DNA from 2 places in the Mycobacterium sp. E136 genome. Region 2 is predicted to be linked to the other one. Evidence: predicted binding sites of a transcription regulator. Region 2 holds the regulator's gene; the other holds the start of a gene.
What was found. The regulator LexA, encoded in region 2, represses DNA repair genes until DNA is damaged. The targets are predictions, from matches to a motif close to CGAACANNTGTTCG.
Positions count from the first base shown of each region.

Region 1: a site for LexA is predicted at 8,126-8,139, ahead of recA (recombinase RecA). Genes of this name have one in related genera too.

Region 1 covers NZ_LZJE01000067.1:691-10,862, reverse strand. Annotated here, with positions in the region: gene A5698_RS05115 (hydrogenase maturation protease) at 1-163, opposite strand, end outside; gene A5698_RS29950 (DUF6893 family small protein) at 180-299, opposite strand; gene A5698_RS05110 (hypothetical protein) at 290-1,627, opposite strand; gene A5698_RS05105 (DUF6084 family protein) at 1,624-2,268, opposite strand; gene A5698_RS05100 (DUF5947 family protein) at 2,256-2,897, opposite strand; gene A5698_RS05095 (NifU-related iron-sulfur-binding protein) at 2,894-3,829, opposite strand; gene A5698_RS05090 (nickel-dependent hydrogenase large subunit) at 3,833-5,629, opposite strand; gene A5698_RS05085 (NADH-quinone oxidoreductase subunit B family protein) at 5,717-6,772, opposite strand; gene hypB (hydrogenase nickel incorporation protein HypB) at 6,883-7,686, opposite strand; gene A5698_RS05075 (hydrogenase maturation nickel metallochaperone HypA/HybF) at 7,689-8,018, opposite strand; gene recA (recombinase RecA) at 8,284-9,333, shown strand; gene recX (recombination regulator RecX) at 9,302-9,823, shown strand; gene A5698_RS05060 (LLM class flavin-dependent oxidoreductase) at 9,911-10,172, shown strand, end outside.
Region 2 covers NZ_LZJE01000099.1:3,739-13,910, reverse strand. Annotated here, with positions in the region: partial or broken gene A5698_RS07465 (DUF4192 domain-containing protein) at 1-243, opposite strand, end outside; gene sthA (Si-specific NAD(P)(+) transhydrogenase) at 406-1,812, shown strand; gene A5698_RS07455 (proteasome assembly chaperone family protein) at 1,947-2,936, shown strand; gene A5698_RS07450 (alpha/beta fold hydrolase) at 3,003-4,025, shown strand; gene A5698_RS07445 (PhzF family phenazine biosynthesis protein) at 4,083-4,769, shown strand; gene nrdR (transcriptional regulator NrdR) at 4,811-5,281, opposite strand; gene A5698_RS07435 (LysM peptidoglycan-binding domain-containing protein) at 5,450-5,902, opposite strand; gene lexA (transcriptional repressor LexA) at 6,112-6,807, shown strand; gene A5698_RS07425 (LGFP repeat-containing protein) at 6,804-8,888, opposite strand; gene A5698_RS07420 (molybdopterin guanine dinucleotide-containing S/N-oxide reductase) at 9,303-10,172, shown strand, end outside.

The DNA of each region.
Region 1 (10,172 bases), on a different contig from region 2:
CGAGCAGATCGTAGGCCAGGTGCATGCCGCCGATCCCGTAATCGGCGACCGCAACGTGTGATCCGGCGAGGTCGGGCGGCACGCGGCGCATCACCGCGGGGCCGAAGCCGTCGTCCCCGAGGAAGATGTTGCCGAGACCGGCTACCAGGATTCGGGAGATCAGGACACCTCGTTCGCCGTCACATCCGGCGCATTCTCATGTAGCGCCGGGCATCCGGCACGGAGCGGATGCCCACAGCCGCCGCCGCCACGGCCACCACCGCCACGATTCCTACTGCGATCCAGCCGATCACTTCCATTGCGGACTCCCTTCAACCAGAGGTTCGACCTCGTCGGGTGCGAAGTACAGGTACCGGCCGTACCAGTCGTGCAGTTCGGCGCCGGGATCGTCTTCGATGACGACGCCGATATGGTGTTCGCCGTCGACGTCCTCATGTACCGAGGTGACGCGCGCGATCTTGTCGGCATAGAAGACGTCCTGCGCGTCGGCCCGGCGGGAGGGGTGCAACCGCACACGGCTGCCGCGCGCGACGCGAGTGTCGTTGACCAGCACGGCATCCGAGTCCGGCCGCACAGCGGTGTCCGCCGTCGGGTCCCACCATTCGACGCCGGCGGGGATGTCGGGAATCAGGCCCGGTTCGCGGCACGGCGCGTGCGGATTGCGCAGCACGCCGTGCAGATCGAGCATCGCCTCGGGCGACATCGAGTCGCAGCGCTCGATGATCGCTGCGGCGCGTCGATCGGTGGCTCTGGCTTGAGCCTTCTCCTCGTCGGTCATGGTCATGACCCGCAGCGTCAGGATCTCGTCGATCTCGGTCGAGTCGTAGAGCGCACCCTTGCTCTGCTCGGCGATCTCGGGGTGGTCGTAGAGGATGATCGGCGACGCGAGCACGAGGTCGCGATGCGGCGCCGGGCCGGCCAACACCGGAAAGCAGCGGTGCTGACGGCACCGCGCCACGGCGCCGGCGGCCCAGTCCGGCGGTTCGAGCAGGGAGACGAACTCGCCGTCGGCCACCTCCAGCAACAGATGGGTCCCGATCAGCGACACGGCGATCGCCTCGTCCTGGTCGTCGGCCGGTGCAGCCGTGTTGCACACATCGAACGTGAGACGCAGCAGGTCGCCGTCCTGCTCGGCGGACATGTCGAGCCGACCGCTCAGCTCGCGTCGGGTCCGCACCAGCCTGCCACCCGCGACGGGTTCGATCTCTCTCGCCGACGGAGCCGAAATGTCCAGTGTGGCAGGCAGGCTCATGACCGGGAACGGGTCGATCGGAATCTCGCACTCGACCGCCTCGTCCCAACTGACCCACGCATCGGCACCCGAACGCAGTTCGCCGACCGGTTCGAACCGGCCGCCGCCGGCGTCGCGTTCGACGCTGCGGCGTTGCAGTTGCAGGAAGCGAATCACTCCGGTGACCATCGGGATGCCGTGCGGGTCGAGCAGCACCTGGGTGGACAGCGAGGCGTCCTCGCCGATGGTGGCCTGCGCGGCGCCGCGCGGTCCGAGAACGCCGAACTGCCAACGGGACTGGTTCTTGCTCGAGCTGGCGCGGTAGGGGTACAGCAAATATCCCTCGTAGAGCACCGCATCGGCGACAGCTCGTGCGTGATCCCAGTCCGCGGTCATCGAATCTCCTCTGCGGTGTGAGTGGCCAATAGCGAAACGATCGCGTCGTCGTAGTTCAGAAGGCCGCGGGCTGATTTGAACTCAGACAGCATGTCGATGGTGTCGTGCCCCAGGCGCAGCCAGCCGGTGTTGGGGTAGTGCAGGCGCATCAGGTCATGCCACGTGGACACCGGTAGGTCGTAGTGGTCCTCGCGATCCCATGGCACCTGCTGCACGCGCAGATTTCTTTCACTGCGGGTGAAAACCGTTCCACTGAACAGAAATTGCAGCGGGATGTCACCGTCAGCCAGCGCATGGAAGTATTTGGCCGCGGTCACCTCGAAGTCGTAGGTGCACTCGAGCGGCAGGTCCACCTGCGTCGTTCCGGTGAAGCCGGACACCATGGTGCTGGCATGCTGCCAGAGGAAATTGTGTTGTGTGGTGTCCCATCGCTCGCGGGGCCCGAACAGATCGAGCAGTCCGAGCGCCTCGTCATCGGAGTATCGGCGACGCAAGGGTTCGATGCGGACCTGGCACCGCAGTGCGATCGCGTGCACGGGGTCGTCGCCGTCGGCGGCGATGCCGATCCGGGCGGTGAGAACCGGTGCCACCGCGTACGGTTCGGCGCGGATGTCGAGCACGGCGAAGGTCAGCTCTGGCACGGCGCCACCACCTTCGCCCGGTCACGGACGTGCTCGAAGAACTCGTCGAGGTAGCCGCGCACCCGCTGACCGCCGTCGAAGCCGTGCCACAGCTGGCGGAGCCTGCCGACGAACTCGTAGCAGGCGTCGATGGGCAGCAGGAAGCATTCCGGGTCTCGACCGTCGTCATCGGGAACCCGCACGAGCAGGGCCTCGGTGTCGTCGGCGAGCAGGTCCACCCTCGGGTCCGCCGAACGGACCCCCTCCCATGCGGAGAGGTCCAGTTCGGACTCGGTCGCGCCCGCAGGTCCGGGATAGAAGGCGACGACGCGATCCAGCGTCGAGTTGCGAAAGAAGAACGCCAGCCCGACCGGGATCTGCAGAAGCTGCCAATCCCGGCGCGCCAGGGCGAAATCCGGGAACGATAACCAGCGGTCGGGGACCGCGCGATAGCGGAGTTCGGCCTTGGTGTCGGTGAACAGCAGATAACAGCCGCGGCACACACACATCAGCGCTCGCGCCTCGACGTTGACGACGTGTTGGTGTTCGTCGGCGATCGGCTCGGCGCACATCTCACAGCGTTCACCCGCGCGCGCGGGGACGCCGCGGTTGGCCCGGATCATCGCGAGCACGTCGTAGGCGCTGCTCATGCCACACCTGCTTCGGTGGGTTGCGCGGCCATCGCGATCGACAGCACGCCGTCGCGCGCCAGCAGCGGGATCGGCTCGAGGTGGGCGAGCGGATCGGCGCCCTCGTCGACACAGGTCCCGGCGTGCACGACGTCGAAATGGGCGTGGCAGCGCGGGCAGCGCAACACCGCGTCGCCGGTCGGAGAACCCATGCGACGGTGCAACGCGGCACCGGCCAGCGACTCGCGGCAGACACCGCACCGGTCGCGATAGGCGAACACCTCGTCGCCGCTGCGGCACGCCAGCACGGTGGTTCCCGCCACGGAGAAGCCGCCGACCTCACCGGGCATCAGGTCGGTGAATTCCGGTACGGGGTGCCACGAGGCCTGCCCGGGCGCCCGTTGCTGGACGCGGCGAAAGAGCGTCGCCGGTGGAATCACCGTCGGGCTTGACTGCGGAGCGACCACCTCGATCGCGCTGACTTCCGGAGCCGCCGCCCGGATGGCGTCTTCGACGGTCAACTCCAGCGTGACCGCCGACGAGGGGCAGCTCTTGCAGCTGCCGGAGAACTGCAGGTGAACGGTGAATCCGTCTGGGCCGTCGACTGTTTCGAGAAGCGCGACGTCACCGCCGTGTGAACCGAGATACGGGCGGACCCTGTCCAGGGCATCCTCGATGCGCCGGTGGATGCCGTGCGGGTGCAGCCCGTGTACGAGCAGCAGGCTGGCGACGAGGTCGTCGTCGGCCAGCCGTTCGGCCAGCGTGGCATCGGCGCTCACCGCGATCCGCAGGATCCGTTCGAGTCCGGCGCCGTAGAGATCGGTCACCTCGCCGACGAGTTGAACCGCCCGTTCGTGCGCGGCGGGGCCGCCCGCGGCGGACGCGTCGAGCAGGGCCTGTATTCGGTCGCCCGCCGTACGCCACTGCGCGTCGTCTCGGATCGGCGGGGCCATTCCCTATTCCCCGGTGACGGACTGGGTGGGGGAGTGAAGCAGGTCGAGTGACTTTCCCTTGCCCAGGTACATGTGCACGCCGCACGGCAGACACGGGTCGAAACTGCGCACCGTGCGCATGATGTCGATGCCCTTGAAATGCTCCCTGTCGTTCTCCTCGAAGATGGGCTGGCCCTGGACCGCGTCCTCGTATGGCCCGGGTGTGCCGTAGCTGTCGCGGGGGTTGGCGTTCCACGGCGTCGGCGGATACGGGTGATAGTTCGCGATCTTGCCGTCGCGAATCACCATGTGGTGGCTGAGGACTCCGCGGACCGCCTCGGTGAACCCGCAGCCGATGCCTTCGTCGGGCACCTCGAACTTCTCCCAGGTCTTGGTCCGGCCGGCCCGGATCTCGGTCAACGCCTTCTCCGCGAAGTGCAGGGCGCAGGCGGCCGCGTAGGCCTGGAAGTACGTCCTGGCGCGGTTGCGTTCGAGCGTGTTGCTGCCGTGTTGCGGGATCTTCCACTCGAGTTCGACCGGACCCTTCAGGGCCGTCTTGGGCAGGTTGATCTGCACGCTCTGGCCGGTCGCCTTGACATAGCCGATGTCGACCAGCCCGGCGAGCGCGGTGGACCACAGCCGCGCCAACGGGCCGCCGCCGGTGTCGAGTGCCAGGTGATCCGTGCCGTCGAACCAGCGCGGCGCCATCACCCAGCTGTAGTTGCCGTCGAAGTCGCGTTTCTGCGGCCGGGGATTGGTGTGCTGGTTCCAGGGATGGCGCCGGTCGATCGGATTGCCGAGGGGATCGGTCTTGACGAACATCTCCTGGTCGGTCCAGTCGTCGTAGTACGAGTGGCCCAACAGGATTCGGATGCCGAGGTTGATGTCGACCAGCGAGTGGGTGTGCAGCTTCCCGTCGATCACCACACCGGGCGTGACGAACATCGCGTCGCCCCAACGCTCCATGTCCTTGTACTCGAAGTTGCACACCTCGGGGTCCTGGAACGAGCCCCAGCAGCCCAGCAGCGTGCGGCGCAAGCCGACCTGGTCGTAGCCGGGAAGCGCTTCGTAGAAGAAGTCGAAGAGGTCGTCGTGCATGGGCACGACCTTCTTCATGAACTCGACGTAGCGCATCAGCCGCGTCATGTAGTCGGTCATCAACTGGACCGTCGCGGTGGTACCGATACCGCCGGGATACAGCGTCGACGGATGGACGTGTCGACCCTCCATGAGGCAGAACATCTCTCGCGTCCACCGACTGACCTGCAGGGCCTCGCGGTAGAACTCGCCGGTGAAAGGATTGAGCGCACGCATGATCTCGGCGATCGTGCGGTAGCCGTGCATGTCCGCATGCGGGGCCTGGGTGTTCTCCGCCTTGGCCAGCACACTGGGATTGGTCTCGGAGACCATCTTCTCGCAGTAGTCGACGCCGACCAGGTTCTCCTGGAAGATGTTGTGGTCGAACATGTACTCGGCGGCTTCACCGAGGTTGATCAGCCACTCGCCGAGATGTGGCGGCTTGACACCGTAGGCCATGTTCTGGCAGTAGCACGAGCACGTCGCATGGTTGTCACCGCAGATGCCGCAGATGCGGCTCGTGATGAAGTGCGCGTCGCGAGGATCCTTGCCCTTCATGAAGATCGAGTAACCGCGGAAGATCGACGAGGTGCTGTGGCACTCGACGACCTCGCGATTGTCGAAGTCGATCTTGGTGTAGATGCCGAGGCTACCGACGATCCGGGTGATGGGATCCCACGCCATCTCCACCAGTTGGCCGGGGTCGCGCTTCACGTGTGACGGCTCGGGGATGATGGTTGTCATCGAACTCTTCTCTTTCTTCAGATGAGGAGCGTCACAGGACATTTCGGAGACCGAAAGCACGCCTGCGCGCCCTCCGACGAGCCACACCTACCAGGTGCGGGTCGCTCCGGTCGTGAGTTGCGTGCCGCGATGGCGCCACTTCGGCTCTTTGTCGACGGTGCGGCCGGTGATATGGCGCAGGCTGCGGATCACCGACCCGTACAGGCCCGACGCCGCGGTGGACACCTTGCCACCGGGGGGTTCGTCCATGAACGGCATGAATTTGTCGGGGAATCCGGGCATGGTGCAGCCGATGCATATGCCACCCACGTTCGGGCAGCCGCCGATTCCGTTGATCCAGCCGCGCTTGGGTACGTTGCACTTGACGACCGGACCCCAGCAACCCAGTTTGACAATGCATTTCGGCGATCCGTACTCGGTCGCGAAATCGCCCTGTTCGTAGTACCCGGCTCGGTCACAACCCTCGTGCACGGTTGCGCCGAACAGCCACTGGGGCCGTAGCGCATCGTCGAGGGGGATCATCGGAGCCTGATCCGTGGCCATGTACAGCAGGTAGGTCAGCGTCTCGGCGAGGTTGTCGGGTTGGATCGGACATCCCGGTACGCAGACGATCGGAATGCCGGCCTTGGTCTTCCAGTCCCAGCCGAGGTAGTCCGGGACACCCATGGCGCCGGTGGGATTGCCCGCCATCGCGTGGATGCCGCCGTAGGTGGCGCACGTTCCGACCGCGACGACGGCAGTGGCCTTGGGCGCCAGCCGATCCAGCCACTCGCTGGTGGTCATCGGTTGGCCGGTGGCCGGATCGTTGCCGAATCCGCACCAGTAGCCTTCGGCCTTGATCTTCTCGTTCGGGATGGACCCCTCGACCACCAGAACGAATGGTTCCAGTTCACCCCGGTCGGCCTTGAAGAACCATTCGAGAAAATCGTCGGCGCCACCGTTCGGCCCGCACTCGAAATCGATCAGGGGCCAATGGACGGCGATTCTGGGCAGCCCGGGAAGAGCGCCGAGGGCGATCTCCTCGATGCTGGGCTGGGTGGCGGCAGTCAACGCCACCGAATCTCCGTCACAACTCAATCCGGCGTTGATCCACAGGACGTGGATCAAGGCCTCTTCCGCTTTGACTGCTGCCTCCGTTGGCATAGGTCACAGCTTCCTGGGGGCCGGGCTGGGGCCCTCACGACCGGGAGCCGGGCTGGGGCTCCCAACCTCACGTTGTGCCGCGGCGCCGAATTCCGGCGCTGAGTCTGGGTTTACTCCCGGGGTCGTGTCTTGTCAACGGGTGCCAGGACAGAAGCCGAGTTTGCGCAATCGTCGATCCACTCGTACCACCGCGAGCTACCATCACCGGTGGCGGCCGACATCGCCAGTATCTGCGCGTCGCGATTCAGTGATCGCACGTAATCGCAACATTTTTCAAGATCGAAGCTGACGTACGGCAATAGGTCGATCTTGTTGACGATCACCAGTCCGGCGGCCGCGAACATGTGTGGATACTTCAGCGGCTTGTCGTCGCCCTCCGTCACCGAGATCACGACGACTTTGCTGCGCTCACCTAGATCGAACAGAGCGGGGCAGACGAGGTTGCCGACGTTCTCGATGAACAGAAGCGACCCCGGCTCGGGGTCGAGGGCCTCCAGTGCCCGTTGCACCATGGTGGCGTCGAGATGGCAGCCCGCGCCGGTGTTGACCTGTACGGCCCGCGCTCCCGCGGCCCTGATGCGTTCGGCGTCCAGCAGCGTCTCCTGATCGCCTTCGATGACCGCGACCGGGCGATCCGGGTGCAGATCGCGGATGGCGCGTTCCAGAAGGGTGGTCTTACCGGCGCCCGGCGAGCTGGTGAGGTTGAGCGTCAGGATGTTGCGGGCGGCCAGCCATGCGCGGTTCCGTTCGGCGAGCTCGTCGTTCTTGGCGAGCACCTTCTGCTCGAGCGTGATGGTCTCGGTGTGGACGTGTTCGCCTTCGTGGAGATGGTCATGCTCGTGAGGGTGGAGGTGGGTGTGTCCCGGCGTGGTGATGGTCGCACCGTCGTCGCCGCAGCCGCAGGTCGCGCACATGCTCAACTCACCTCCATCGAGAGAATCCTCAGATCCCGACCGGCGGTCACCTCGACATCGGCACTGCCGCAGGGACACAACAGAATCAGATCGGGTAGTTCGAAGCTTTGGCCGCAGGTGTGACAGCGCGCCGCGCCGGGTTGCACATCGAGGTCCAGGCGCGCGCCGTCGGCGACGGTGCCCGCGGTGGCGAGTTCGAAGCAGAACCGCATAGAGTCCGGTACGACGGCGCACAGCGCGCCGACCTCCAGCTTGACGCAGTGCACCCGGCGTCCCGCGGCGTGCTCGCACACCGCATCGACCACACTCTGCGTTATCGCCATCTCGTGCACGCGGACCCCGTTTCGGCCGGGATGACTTTCACGATAGGCCCCGCGACCCCCCGCAGGGAGCGGACTATTCGACACGCTGCCCACCGCACGGCGTGTCTCCCTTGAGTCGAACAGGTGTTCGTCTACTGTGGGTCGTGTTCGACGGCTAGATGCTGCTGGTCAGGCCGACTTGTCCCGGAACTTGTCGGTGGCTGCCTCTAGCGTCACGGCCAACAGATCGAAACCGATCACCGAACAGCTAGACATCCGAAGGACGGAGAACCCCATGGCGCAGGCACCCGACCGCGAGAAGGCCCTCGAGCTGGCACTCGCGCAGATCGACAAGAACTTCGGCAAGGGGTCGGTGATGCGGCTCGGCGAAGAGGTCCGCCAGCCCATCTCGGTCATCCCGACCGGTTCGATCGCGCTGGACGTGGCCCTCGGCATCGGCGGCCTGCCGCGGGGCAGGGTCATCGAGATCTACGGCCCGGAGTCGTCGGGTAAGACCACCGTCGCGCTGCACGCGGTCGCCAACGCGCAGGCCGCCGGCGGTATCGCGGCATTCATCGACGCCGAGCACGCGCTGGATCCGGAGTACGCCAAGAAGCTCGGGGTGGACACCGACGCGCTGCTGGTCAGCCAGCCCGACACCGGTGAGCAGGCGCTGGAGATCGCCGACATGCTGATCCGTTCGGGCGCGCTGGACATCCTGGTCATCGACTCGGTGGCGGCGCTGGTGCCCCGCGCCGAGATCGAGGGCGAGATGGGCGACAGCCACGTCGGTCTCCAAGCCCGGCTGATGAGCCAGGCGCTGCGGAAGATGACCGGAGCGCTGAGCAACTCGGGCACCACCGCGATCTTCATCAACCAGCTCCGCGAGAAGATCGGGGTGATGTTCGGAAGTCCCGAAACCACCACGGGCGGTAAGGCTTTGAAGTTCTATGCCTCGGTGCGGATGGACGTCAGGCGGATCGAGACCCTCAAGGACGGCACCGACGCGGTCGGTAACCGCACCCGGGTCAAGGTCGTCAAGAACAAGGTCTCCCCGCCGTTCAAGCAGGCCGAGTTCGACATCCTCTACGGCAAGGGCATCAGCAGGGAAGGCTCGCTCATCGACATGGGCGTCGAGCAGGGCTTCATCCGCAAGTCCGGCTCGTGGTTCACCTACGAGGGTGAGCAGCTGGGCCAGGGCAAGGAGAACGCCCGCAACTTCCTGCTCGAGAACGTCGACGTGGCCAACGAGATCGAGAAGAAGATCAAGGAGAAGCTCGGCATTGGCGCCGTGATCACCGATGACTTGAGCGATGGCGTACTGCCCGCCCCGGTCGACTTCTGAGGCCCCTCGCGAGGAGCAGGCGCGTGACGTGTGTCTGCGCCTGCTCACCGTGAGAGCCCGGACCCGGGCCGAACTGACCGCACAGCTGGCCAAACGCGGCTACCGCGACGACGTCAGCGCCAGGGTGCTCGATCGGCTCGAGCAGGTCGGCCTCGTCGACGACGCCGACTTCGCCGAACAGTGGGTCCGCTCCCGGCGTGCCAACGCAGGCAAGGGTCGGCGGGCGTTGATCGCGGAGTTGCGGACCAAGGGCGTCGACGGCGAGCTGATCGAGGCCGCACTGGCCGACGACGAACCGGGCGCCGAACGCGCACGCGCCGAGCAGTTGGTGGCCGACCGGCTGCGCCGCGAGAAGCTGATCGACGGTGAGGACGCCAAATTGGCGCGTCGCCTGGTCGGGATGCTCGCCCGGCGTGGTTACAGCCAGACGATGGCGTTCGATGTCGTCAAGGTCGCCGTGGCCAACGAACGTGAGCGCCGCCAGGTCTAGGGCGCGGCGAGGGTTCGGCAGCCGGATCGCCGGGGCGCACAGCGTGGCGTGGTTGCATTGAAATCGCCGACCGCGTAAGCAGATCGAATGCAGTTATCCGTCAAGCTGGCACCCACTTTCGACTATCCGGTCTTGGAACGGTTCTGGCGGACGGCCGACGACCTCGGCTTCCCGGCGGTGTGGAACTACGACCACTTCTACGGTCTGGTCGATCCCACGACACCGACCCACGAGGGGTGGACCAGTCTCGCCGCGATGGCGGTGGTGGTGCGGCGCGCGCGGATCGGCTGCCTGGTCACCGGTGTCACCTACCGCAATCCGGCGGTGCTGGCGAAGATGGCCGTCACCG
Region 2 (10,172 bases):
CTCGTCCACGACGACGGCGATCGCCGCGTCCGGTCGTGCGGACGCGGCGACCTCGGCGATGTGCTCCACCGATTCGGGCAGCTCGTCGGAGAGGTCGACCCGCATCACGCAGCCCAGGGCGCCGCGGTCCACCGTCACGAGCACGAGGGACTTCTCCGGGACGAAGCCGAGGACGGCGGGCAGGGCGGCGATCAGGACCGCCGGGCGGTCGAGGTGGAAATCGGGTGATGGTGAGGTCGTCATGGGCCGACCTTCCCCGCCCGCTCGGACGGCGATCGCCCATCGACGGCCCAGGTCCGCCCCGCTGTGGATCAATCCCGTGTTGGGGATGATTTCGGCCTCGGTTGAGGCCAGTCGGCGTGCGGAAATCGTCCAACCGGCGTACATCTTGTTGCCATGGCTTCCATGCTCGAATACGACCTCGTCGTCATCGGTTCGGGACCCGGCGGGCAGAAGGCGGCGATCGCCGCGGCCAAGCTCGGTAAGACGGTCGCGGTCATTGAGCGGGGCCGGATGCTGGGCGGCGTCTGCGTCAACACCGGGACCATCCCCTCCAAGACGCTGCGCGAGGCGGTCGTGTACCTCACCGGCATGAGCCAGCGCGAGCTGTACGGCGCCAGCTACCGCGTCAAGGAGAAGATCACACCGGCCGACCTGCTCGCGCGCACCAGTCACGTGATCGGCAAGGAGCAGGACGTCGTCCGCTCGCAGCTGATGCGCAATCGCATCGACCTCATCCAGGGCCATGGCAGGTTCATCGACCCGCACACCGTGCTGGTCGAGGAACCGACCCGCGGTGAGCGCACCATGGTCAGCGGCGAGTACATCATGATCGCCACCGGCACCAAGCCGGCCCGGCCCGCAGGCGTCGAGTTCGACGAGGACCGCGTGCTGGACTCCGACGGGATCCTCGACCTCAAGTCGCTGCCCTCGACGATGGTCGTGGTCGGCGCCGGCGTGATCGGCATCGAGTACGCCTCGATGTTCGCCGCACTCGGCACCAAGGTCACCGTCGTGGAGAAACGCGACAACATGCTCGACTTCTGTGACCCCGAGATCGTCGAGGCGCTCAAATTCCACCTGCGCGATCTCGCGGTGACGTTCCGGTTCGGCGAGGAGGTGACCGCCGTGGACGTCGGCGCCGCGGGCACGGTCACCACGCTGGCGAGTGGTAAGCAGATCCCCGCCGAGACGGTGATGTACTCCGCGGGCAGGCAGGGCCAGACCGAGCACCTCGACCTGGAGAACGCGGGCCTGCAGACCGACGCGCGCGGCCGCGTCGACGTCGACAGCAACTTCCAGACCAAGGTCGATCACATCTACGCCGTCGGCGACGTGATCGGTTTCCCCGCGCTGGCGGCGACGTCGATGGACCAGGGCAGGCTGGCGGCCTATCACGCGTTCGGCGAGCCGGCCAAGGGCATGACCGACCTGCAGCCGATCGGCATCTACTCGATCCCGGAGGTGTCCTACGTCGGTGCCACCGAGGTCGAGCTCACCCGCAACGCAATCCCCTACGAGGTCGGGGTGTCGCGCTACCGCGAGTTGGCCAGGGGGCAGATCGCCGGCGACTCGTACGGCATGCTCAAGCTGCTGGTGTCCACCGACGACCTCAAGCTGCTCGGCGTGCACATCTTCGGCACCAGTGCCACCGAGATGGTGCACATCGGCCAAGCGGTGATGGGGTGCGGCGGGACCGTCGAATATCTTGTCGACGCGGTGTTCAACTACCCCACCTTCTCCGAGGCCTACAAGGTCGCGGCGCTGGACGTGATGAACAAACTGCGCGCACTCAACCAGTTCCGCACCTGACCGGCCGATCTCGGCAAACAATTTCGTCGCTTCGGGCATGGGATGCCGGGCAGTGGGAACGCAACGTGCGCGAGACTAGTTGTCACTGTAAGAAGACGTTCACGGTCTGGCACCACTGCGAGGAGGCGAGGCTCATGGCTGACAACGCTGGTAACCCGGAGCAGCACTACCAGCCTGACCAATCAGGCATGTACGAGTTGGAGTTCCCCGCGCCCCAGCTGTCGTCCAAGGACGGCCGCGGGCCGGTGCTCATCCACGCCCTCGAAGGCTTCTCCGACGCCGGGCGCGCCATCCGGCTGGCCGCCCAGCATCTGAAGGACACCCTCGACACCGAGTTGGTGGCGTCGTTCGCGATCGACGAGCTGCTCGACTACCGGTCACGGCGCCCGTTGATGACGTTCAAGACCGACCATTTCACCAACTACGAGGACCCCGAGCTCAACCTGTACGCGATGCGTGACAGCGTCGGAACCCCGTTCCTGCTTCTGGCGGGCATGGAACCGGACCTGCGTTGGGAGCGGTTCATCACCGCCGTGCGGCTGCTGGCCGAACAGCTCGGTGTGCGCCGCGTCGTGGGCCTGGGCACCATTCCGATGGCGGTGCCGCACACCCGTCCCATCACGATGACCGCGCACTCCAGCGACAAGGAACTGATTTCCGATCACCAGCCGTGGATCGGCGAAGTGCAAGTCCCCGCGAGCGTGTCCAACCTGCTCGAGTTCCGGATGTCGCAGCACGGGCACGAGGTCGTCGGCTTCACCGTCCACGTGCCGCACTATCTGGCGCAGACCGACTATCCCGCGGCGGCCGAGGCGTTGCTGGCCGAGGTCGCCAGGAACGCGTCGCTGCAGTTCCCGCTCGAGGCGCTGGTCGCGGCGGGCGCGGAGGTGCTCACAAAGATCAACGAGCAGGTCGAGCAGAGCCCCGAGGTCGCGCAGGTCGTTGCGGCCCTCGAGCGCCAGTACGACGCGTACATGACGGCCCAGGAGAACCGGTCGCTGCTGGCCAGCGACGAGGACCTGCCCAGCGGAGAAGAGCTCGGCGCCGAATTCGAGCGGTTCCTCGCCCAGCAAGCCGAGAAGAAGGGCAAGGACCGCTTCGAGGACGGCGACGACGCCGGATGACGAACGTCGCCCGGTGAATGGGCGACTCGAGGCGCGAGGTTGACGGCGGCCCGCTAAGTTGGCGCAATGGCGCCGCGAAAGCCGAACCTTCGCCCCGTGCGGGATCTGACGCCCGTCCTGCAGTTTCGCACCATCCACGGATACCGGCGCGCGTACCGCGTGGCGGGCTCCGGACCGGCGATCCTGCTGATCCACGGCATCGGCGACAACTCCACCACGTGGGAGACGGTCCAGTCGAAGCTTGCTCAGCGATTCACGGTCATCGCGCCGGACCTGTTGGGCCACGGCAAATCCGACAAGCCGCGCGCGGACTATTCGGTCGCCGCCTACGCCAACGGAATGCGCGACCTGTTGAGCGTGCTCGACATCGACCACGTCACCGTGATCGGCCATTCGCTCGGTGGCGGGGTGGCCATGCAGTTCGCCTACCAGTTCCCCCAGCTCGTCGACCGGCTCATCCTCGTCGGCGCCGGCGGGGTCACGCGTGATGTGAACATCGCGCTGCGGTTCGCCTCGCTGCCGATGGGCAGTGAGGCGCTGGCGCTGCTGCGGCTGCCGTTCGTGCTGCCCGCATTACAGGTGGTGGGCCGCGTCGCCGGCGGGGTGATCGGATCGACCGGCCTCGGTCGCGATCTGCCTCAGGTGTTGCGCATCCTCAACGATCTTCCCGAGCCGACGGCGTCTTCGGCGTTCGCGCGGACGCTGCGCGCGGTCGTCGATTGGCGCGGCCAGGTGGTGACCATGCTGGATCGCTGCTATCTGACACAATCGGTTCCGGTTCAGCTGATCTGGGGCAGCTGCGACGCCGTGATCCCCGTCAGCCACGCGCGGATGGCCCACGCAGCGATGCCGGGGTCGCAATTGGAAATCTTCGACGGCTCCGGCCATTTCCCGTTCCACGACGACCCCGAACGCTTCGTCGAGGTGGTCGAGAAGTTCATCGACGGCACCGAACCGGCGGTCTACGACCAGGAGTATTTGCGCGGGCTGCTGCGGGCGGGGATCACCGAGAACGCGATCTCCGGTTCGGCCGACACGCGGGTCGCGGTGCTCGACGCGATGGGCACCGACGAGCGCAGCGCGACCTGATCTCCCACCCACCGCGACCGCGCCACCCTCACGCCGATAGCAAGTAGCATCGGCCCCATGGCCATCGACGTGACGGTGTTGCGAGTCTTCACCGACCCTGACGGCAACCACGGAAACCCTCTCGGTGTCGTCGACGCCAGCACCGTCGACTCGAATGATCACCAGCGGATCGCAACCCAATTGGGTTACAGCGAAACCATATTCGTCGATCTGCCGGCCCCCGGCACGAACACAGCACACGCACGCATCTACACGCCGGCCGTCGAACTGCCCTTCGCCGGACATCCCACCGTCGGCGCGGCGTGGTGGCTCCGCGAGCAGGGCGCGCCCGTGCACACCTTGCGCGTTCCCGCCGGCATCGTCCAGATCGCCTACAGCGACGACCTCACCTCTGTTCAGGCCCGCGCGGAGTGGGCACCCGAATTCGCCATCCACGACACCGGCTCGGTGGACGAGCTTCTCGCCCTCGACCCGTCGGACTATCCCGACGACATCAACCACTACGTGTGGACGTGGACCGACAGGGACAAGGGTGAGCTGCGGTCCCGGATGTTCGCGACCGACCTCGGCGTGCCCGAGGACGAAGCCACCGGCGCCGCCGCCGTGCGGATCACCGACTACCTGAGTCGCGACCTGAGGATCGTGCAGGGCAAGGGTTCACACATCTACACCGAGTGGAGCCCCGAGGGCTGGGTACGCGTCGCCGGTCGCGTGGTCAGCGACGGCATCAAGCAGATCGACTGACCAACACACCGTGCCGTAGGTTGCCAGACAACCCGGTCGGCTCAGCTGGCCGTGGGTTGCGGTGAGTTTCGATGCGCCCGCAGGTCCTCGATCTCCCGCTCGAAGTCCTCGGCCGACGTGAACCCGCGATACACCGAGGCGAAGCGCAGGTAGGCGACCTCGTCGAGATCGCGTAGCGGCCCGAGGATGGCGAGGCCGACTTCGTGGCTGGGCACCTCGGGCGATCCCGAGGCGCGCACGGCGTCCTCAACCTGCTGTGCCAGCAGGTTCAACGCGTCCTCGTCGACCTGGCTGCCCTGGCAGGCGCGGCGCACTCCTTTGATGACCTTCTCGCGGCTGAACGGCTCGGTGACGCCGCTGCGCTTGACGACGGCCAGAACGGCGGTCTCCACCGTGGTGAACCGACGACCGCATTCCGGACAGGACCGGCGGCGCCGGATGGCCTGGCCCTCATCGGTTTCACGCGAGTCCACCACGCGCGAATCCGGGTGACGACAGAACGGACAGTGCATCACCGCTCCTTCGCCGCGCCAACAAACGACCAACTCGAACCTCTCCGAGCGTACCTGCGAGGGGTTGCGATGGCCCAGCACCGCGCTGAACGGCACGTAGTCGAGCGATCTGAGCGATCTGTCGGTGAACACGCCTGCGCACCAAGTCGTTTGCCGGCGACTCTGACGTCAGCCGACCGGGGCGATCAGCGTCTGCCCGGCATCGACCGACGACGAGTCGAGCTGGTTGAGCTCGCGGATCCGGTCCATCACCTGGCCCACGGGAGCGTCGGGCGCCACCCGCAGCGCCACCTGCTGCAGACTCTCCCCTGACTGGACCTGCACCACCGCGAGCCGGCTCGGCACCGCGGCCGAGGTGGTCCCCACCACGCCGCCGAACTGTGCGACGAGGCCGAGCCACACCGTGATTCCCGCCGCCACCAGGGACAGCAGCACCGTGGTGACCGGGGTGATCGGCCGACGCCGGTGCGAAGCACGCGACATCATCACGCCGGTTCCGCGATAACGCACCGCGGCCCCTGCCGGTCGGACCGTGGAGGGCCGCCGACGGGCGCGAACCGGCCGGTAACCGGTGCTGACCACGCGCGTGGGCGGAAATTCGTGGGTGTCGAGTACGGTCATCTTCCTGCCTTCCGGTCCGCTGCCTTCGCTCTTGTGTTCGAACATACTCGATCACATGTTCGAAAGATAGAACGTGTGATCGAACTGTTGTGAAACGATAAATCGGGCCACCGACAAAAAATCGCCTTGGAATCGCGCAGGCCGCACCGGGGCGACACGCCTCGAACAAATGTTTGATTAATCGGATGTCGCGGGTTACATTCGGCGGCATGGACTCGAGCAGCGATAACCCGGAAGGCGCCGGCGCGGCCCGAACCCTGGACCCGGGGCTCACCGAACGCCAGCGCACCATCCTCGACGTGATCCGCGCCTCGGTCACCAGTCGCGGCTATCCCCCGAGCATCAGGGAGATCGGCGACGCGGTCGGATTGACCTCCACCTCTTCGGTCGCCCACCAACTGCGCACGTTGGAGCGCAAGGGCTATCTGCGCCGCGACCCCAACCGGCCGCGCGCCGTCGACGTCCGCGGCGCCGACGACCATGTGACGCCGATCGTCGGCACCGATGTCGCCGGCTCCGACGCGCTACCGGAGCCGACGTTCGTGCCTGTGCTGGGACGCATCGCCGCCGGCGGGCCGATCCTGGCCGAGGAGGCCGTCGAGGACGTCTTCCCGCTGCCGCGCGAACTGGTCGGCGAAGGCTCGCTGTTCCTGCTCAAGGTCGTCGGCGACTCCATGGTGGACGCCGCGATCTGCGACGGCGACTGGGTGGTCGTGCGTCAGCAGAACGTCGCCGACAACGGCGACATCGTGGCCGCGATGATCGACGGCGAAGCCACAGTCAAGACCTTCAAACGCACGCGCGGCCAGGTCTGGCTGATGCCGCACAATCCGGCGTTCGATCCGATCCCCGGTAACGACGCCGCGGTGCTGGGCAAGGTCGTCACCGTCATCCGGAAGATCTAGTCGGCGCGGACGAATCCGTTCGTCCGGGCGAATTCCTCACTCGAGAACCAGATCTCGGCGTCTACCTCGTCGTAGTCGGCGGCGGTGGGCAGCCAGTAGCGACCCGACTGGGTGTCCGCCTTGATCGGATATCCCTCGGGCGCCTCCCCTGAACCGCCGACCGGTAACCGGAAGGCGGGGCTGGGTACCTCGGGTTCGTCTATGACGATCCTTGCGTGGCGGCCCGTGTCGGTCAGCGAATCCCGTTGTCGCGGTGCGGGTTCACTCGGCTCGGCCGGGACATCGACGTCTTCGGTGACATCGAGGTCTTCGGCCGCGGTATCGAATTCGTCAGGCTCATCGTGCTCGCCGGTCGTCTCGTCGTGGCCGGCAGTCAGACGCCCCGCAGCGATCGCGGCTTCCTCCGAGGCCGGAATGCGTGTGGGCGCGGTGTCGACGTTGTCGGGGTTCTCCTCGTCTTCACCGATGCCGGCCGATTCCGAAGGCTCGCCGAAGCTCTGGGACGGCGCCTCCCACGGGCTACCCGGCGAGTCGGCCGACTCCCCCGGTGCGGAAAGGGCCCCCAAACCCTCTGTGGCGTACCGATCGCCGAACATCGCGGCCGACGGATCCCCACCGTTGGACAGGTGTTCGTCCGAACCCGGTGTGGCGTAGGCGTGTTCGGCGTCGGAGCCGTACGTGTCGTCGTACCGGCCGTCGACCGCTCCCGGGCGATCGACATCCGGGCGGCGCCTGTTGCGCATCGTCGCGAACGCGACCAGGCCGACCAACACGATCACCGGCACGATCACCAGCAGCCACCACCAGCTGAAGGTGAACCAGTTCCTGTCTCCGCCGGAATCCGATGAGCGTTGAGTGCCCGGCGTTTCGGACTTCTGCTCGGCAGGCACCTCGAGGCCGGCGAGCTCCCCGGCGAGATTGGGTGGTTCGGTGCTGAACTCGCCGGTCTTGCGATTCCAGGAGACGACCCCACCGCTGAACCGCTGCGTGACGACGTCACCCTTCTCGGTCTGGTCGGCCATCGGCGCGCCGAGCGTGCCCTCCGCGCCGTCGAGCTTGTCCCAGGCCGCACTCATCGCGCCGCGCACCAGTACCGCGCCGTAGTCGGGCGTCCAGAAGATCACCGGCTTGTCATCGGCGGCGAAACGGGACATGCGGCTGGCGGTGGGCAATCCGCCGTCGCTCTCGCTGGAGACCGGGAACCCGAGGTCTCCTTCGGGGCCGCCGAGGCTCTCGTACTTGGCCAGGACCTGACCGGTGACGACTCGCGCGCCTGTCTGCGGACTGTAGAAGATCTTGCCGCCGGCGAAGTTCTGGCCCAAGCCATCCTTGCCGATCGGATACGCGGGCCCCTCCGCGGCGCCCAACGGCCCCAGTGGGCCGCCTGCCGCACGGCGCGCCGCGTTGATCGCGGAAGTGGCATCACCCGGTACCTGCAGGTCCGCCAACTGTCCCGCGAGATCGGGCGGCACGGTGGTGAACTTCTTGTCGCGAGTGTTGTAGGTGATCTCGCCGCCCGTGAACTTCTGGGTGACGAGATCACCGCGGTACGACTCGTCGTCGGCCGGCACACCAAGCGTTCCGGTGGACCCGCCCAACTTGTCCCACGCGGCGTTGATCGGTCCGCGGACCACCCGCGCGCCGGTGTCGGGCGTCCAGAAGATCACCGGGTTGTCACTGGCGCTGAACGTGACGTTGAAGCTGCCCGGGGCACGCCCGGGGCCGTCGTCCATGGTAGGGAATCCGAGGTCGCTGTCGGCGGGCCCGCCTAGCGAATCGTACTTCTCCAGGATCGCACCCCGCATGATGTGAGCGCCGGTATCGGGGGTGAAGAAGATCTTGCCGCCGGCGAAGTTCTGCGCGAATCCGTCGCCCACTTCGTACACGTCGCCCTGCCGTGGGCCCAGGGGGCCGCCGTCTCCGCCGCTGGCGTCGAACGCCGCCGTGATCGCGGCGTTGGCCGCATCGGATTCCGGCGACGCGCTCACCACCGGCGCCAGCAATAATGCGACGGCGCCCACGAGCAGACCGATCGCCATTCGACCCAACACCGAGGTGCCCCGGCCGTTCTGCCCGATCATTCGACCTCCCGGGTCGGCACGAAATTTCGCTCGAAGAATTCGCACCCGTCCTCTATCCGTCGTCAGACGCCAATAACCAACGAACACGCCGATCTTGGGAAGAAAATACCTGCCGATACTCCATTCGCTGTGGATAACCCCGCCGTGCCGCCCGGATTAATCGCGGCGCCACCAAGGCTATTTGCATCCACAACGGCCGTGACGGCATCGCAAATAGTTTGCACACCGCAGACGAGAATGACGGACGGCCGCCGAGTATTTGCCCAAATATCGGTAGCCACCAGGCAATGTTTGCGCCGATCGATGCGACTTGCGCGCGCGATTGTGGCACTAATGGCATTCGCTATCGCTGAGGCGGTTCACGCCGACCCGGCCGTTTCCGAGCCGCAGGTCGCCCGCACCTAAACTGACGCCATGCCCGCCCCGGTCAGCCTGACGCACTGGGGCGCCTTCGCCGCCGAGATGCGAGACGGCGACATCGCCGCGGTCAGTCCGTTCGAGGGCGACGCCGACCCCTCACCTCTGCTGGGCAATCTGCCCGGATCTCTTCGACATCGGGCACGGATAGCGACACCCGCCGTTCGGCGGGGTTGGTTGCGCGGCGGCCCGGGTCCGACCACGCGCCGCGGGAACGACGAATTCGTGGCCGTCACATGGGATGAGTTGACCGAACTGCTCGCCGATGAATTGCGCCGCGTCGTCGATTCGCACGGAAACGGGGCGATATTCGGCGGCTCGTACGGCTGGTCCAGTGCAGGCCGGTTCCACCACGCCCAGAGCCAGGTGCACCGGTTTTTGAACCTCCTTGGCGGATACACGTTTTCCCGGCACTCCTACAGCCTCGGTGCCACAGGGGTGATCATGCCGCGCGTCGTCGGCACGCACGACGACCTGTTCAAGCGGTCGACCTCCTGGGAGGTCATCGTCGAGCACACCGAACTCCTCGTGTGCTTCGGTGGGTTGTCGCTGAAGAACACGTCGATCAACCACGGCGGCACCACCGCCCATCCGGCGCGAGATGCGCTGCGGCGGTACCGCGCCCGTGGCGGGCAGATCGTGTCGTTCTCACCGCTGCGCGACGACGTCGACGGAGAATGCGAATGGTTCGCGCCGGTGCCCGGGACCGATGTAGCGATCATGCTGGCGCTCGCATACGTACTCGCGACCGAGAGACTCGCGGACCGAAACTTTCTGAGCACGTACTGCACCGGTTACGAACGTTTCGAGCGGTATCTACTCGGGGCCGACGACGGTGTGCCGAAGACTCCGCGGTGGGCGTCGGCG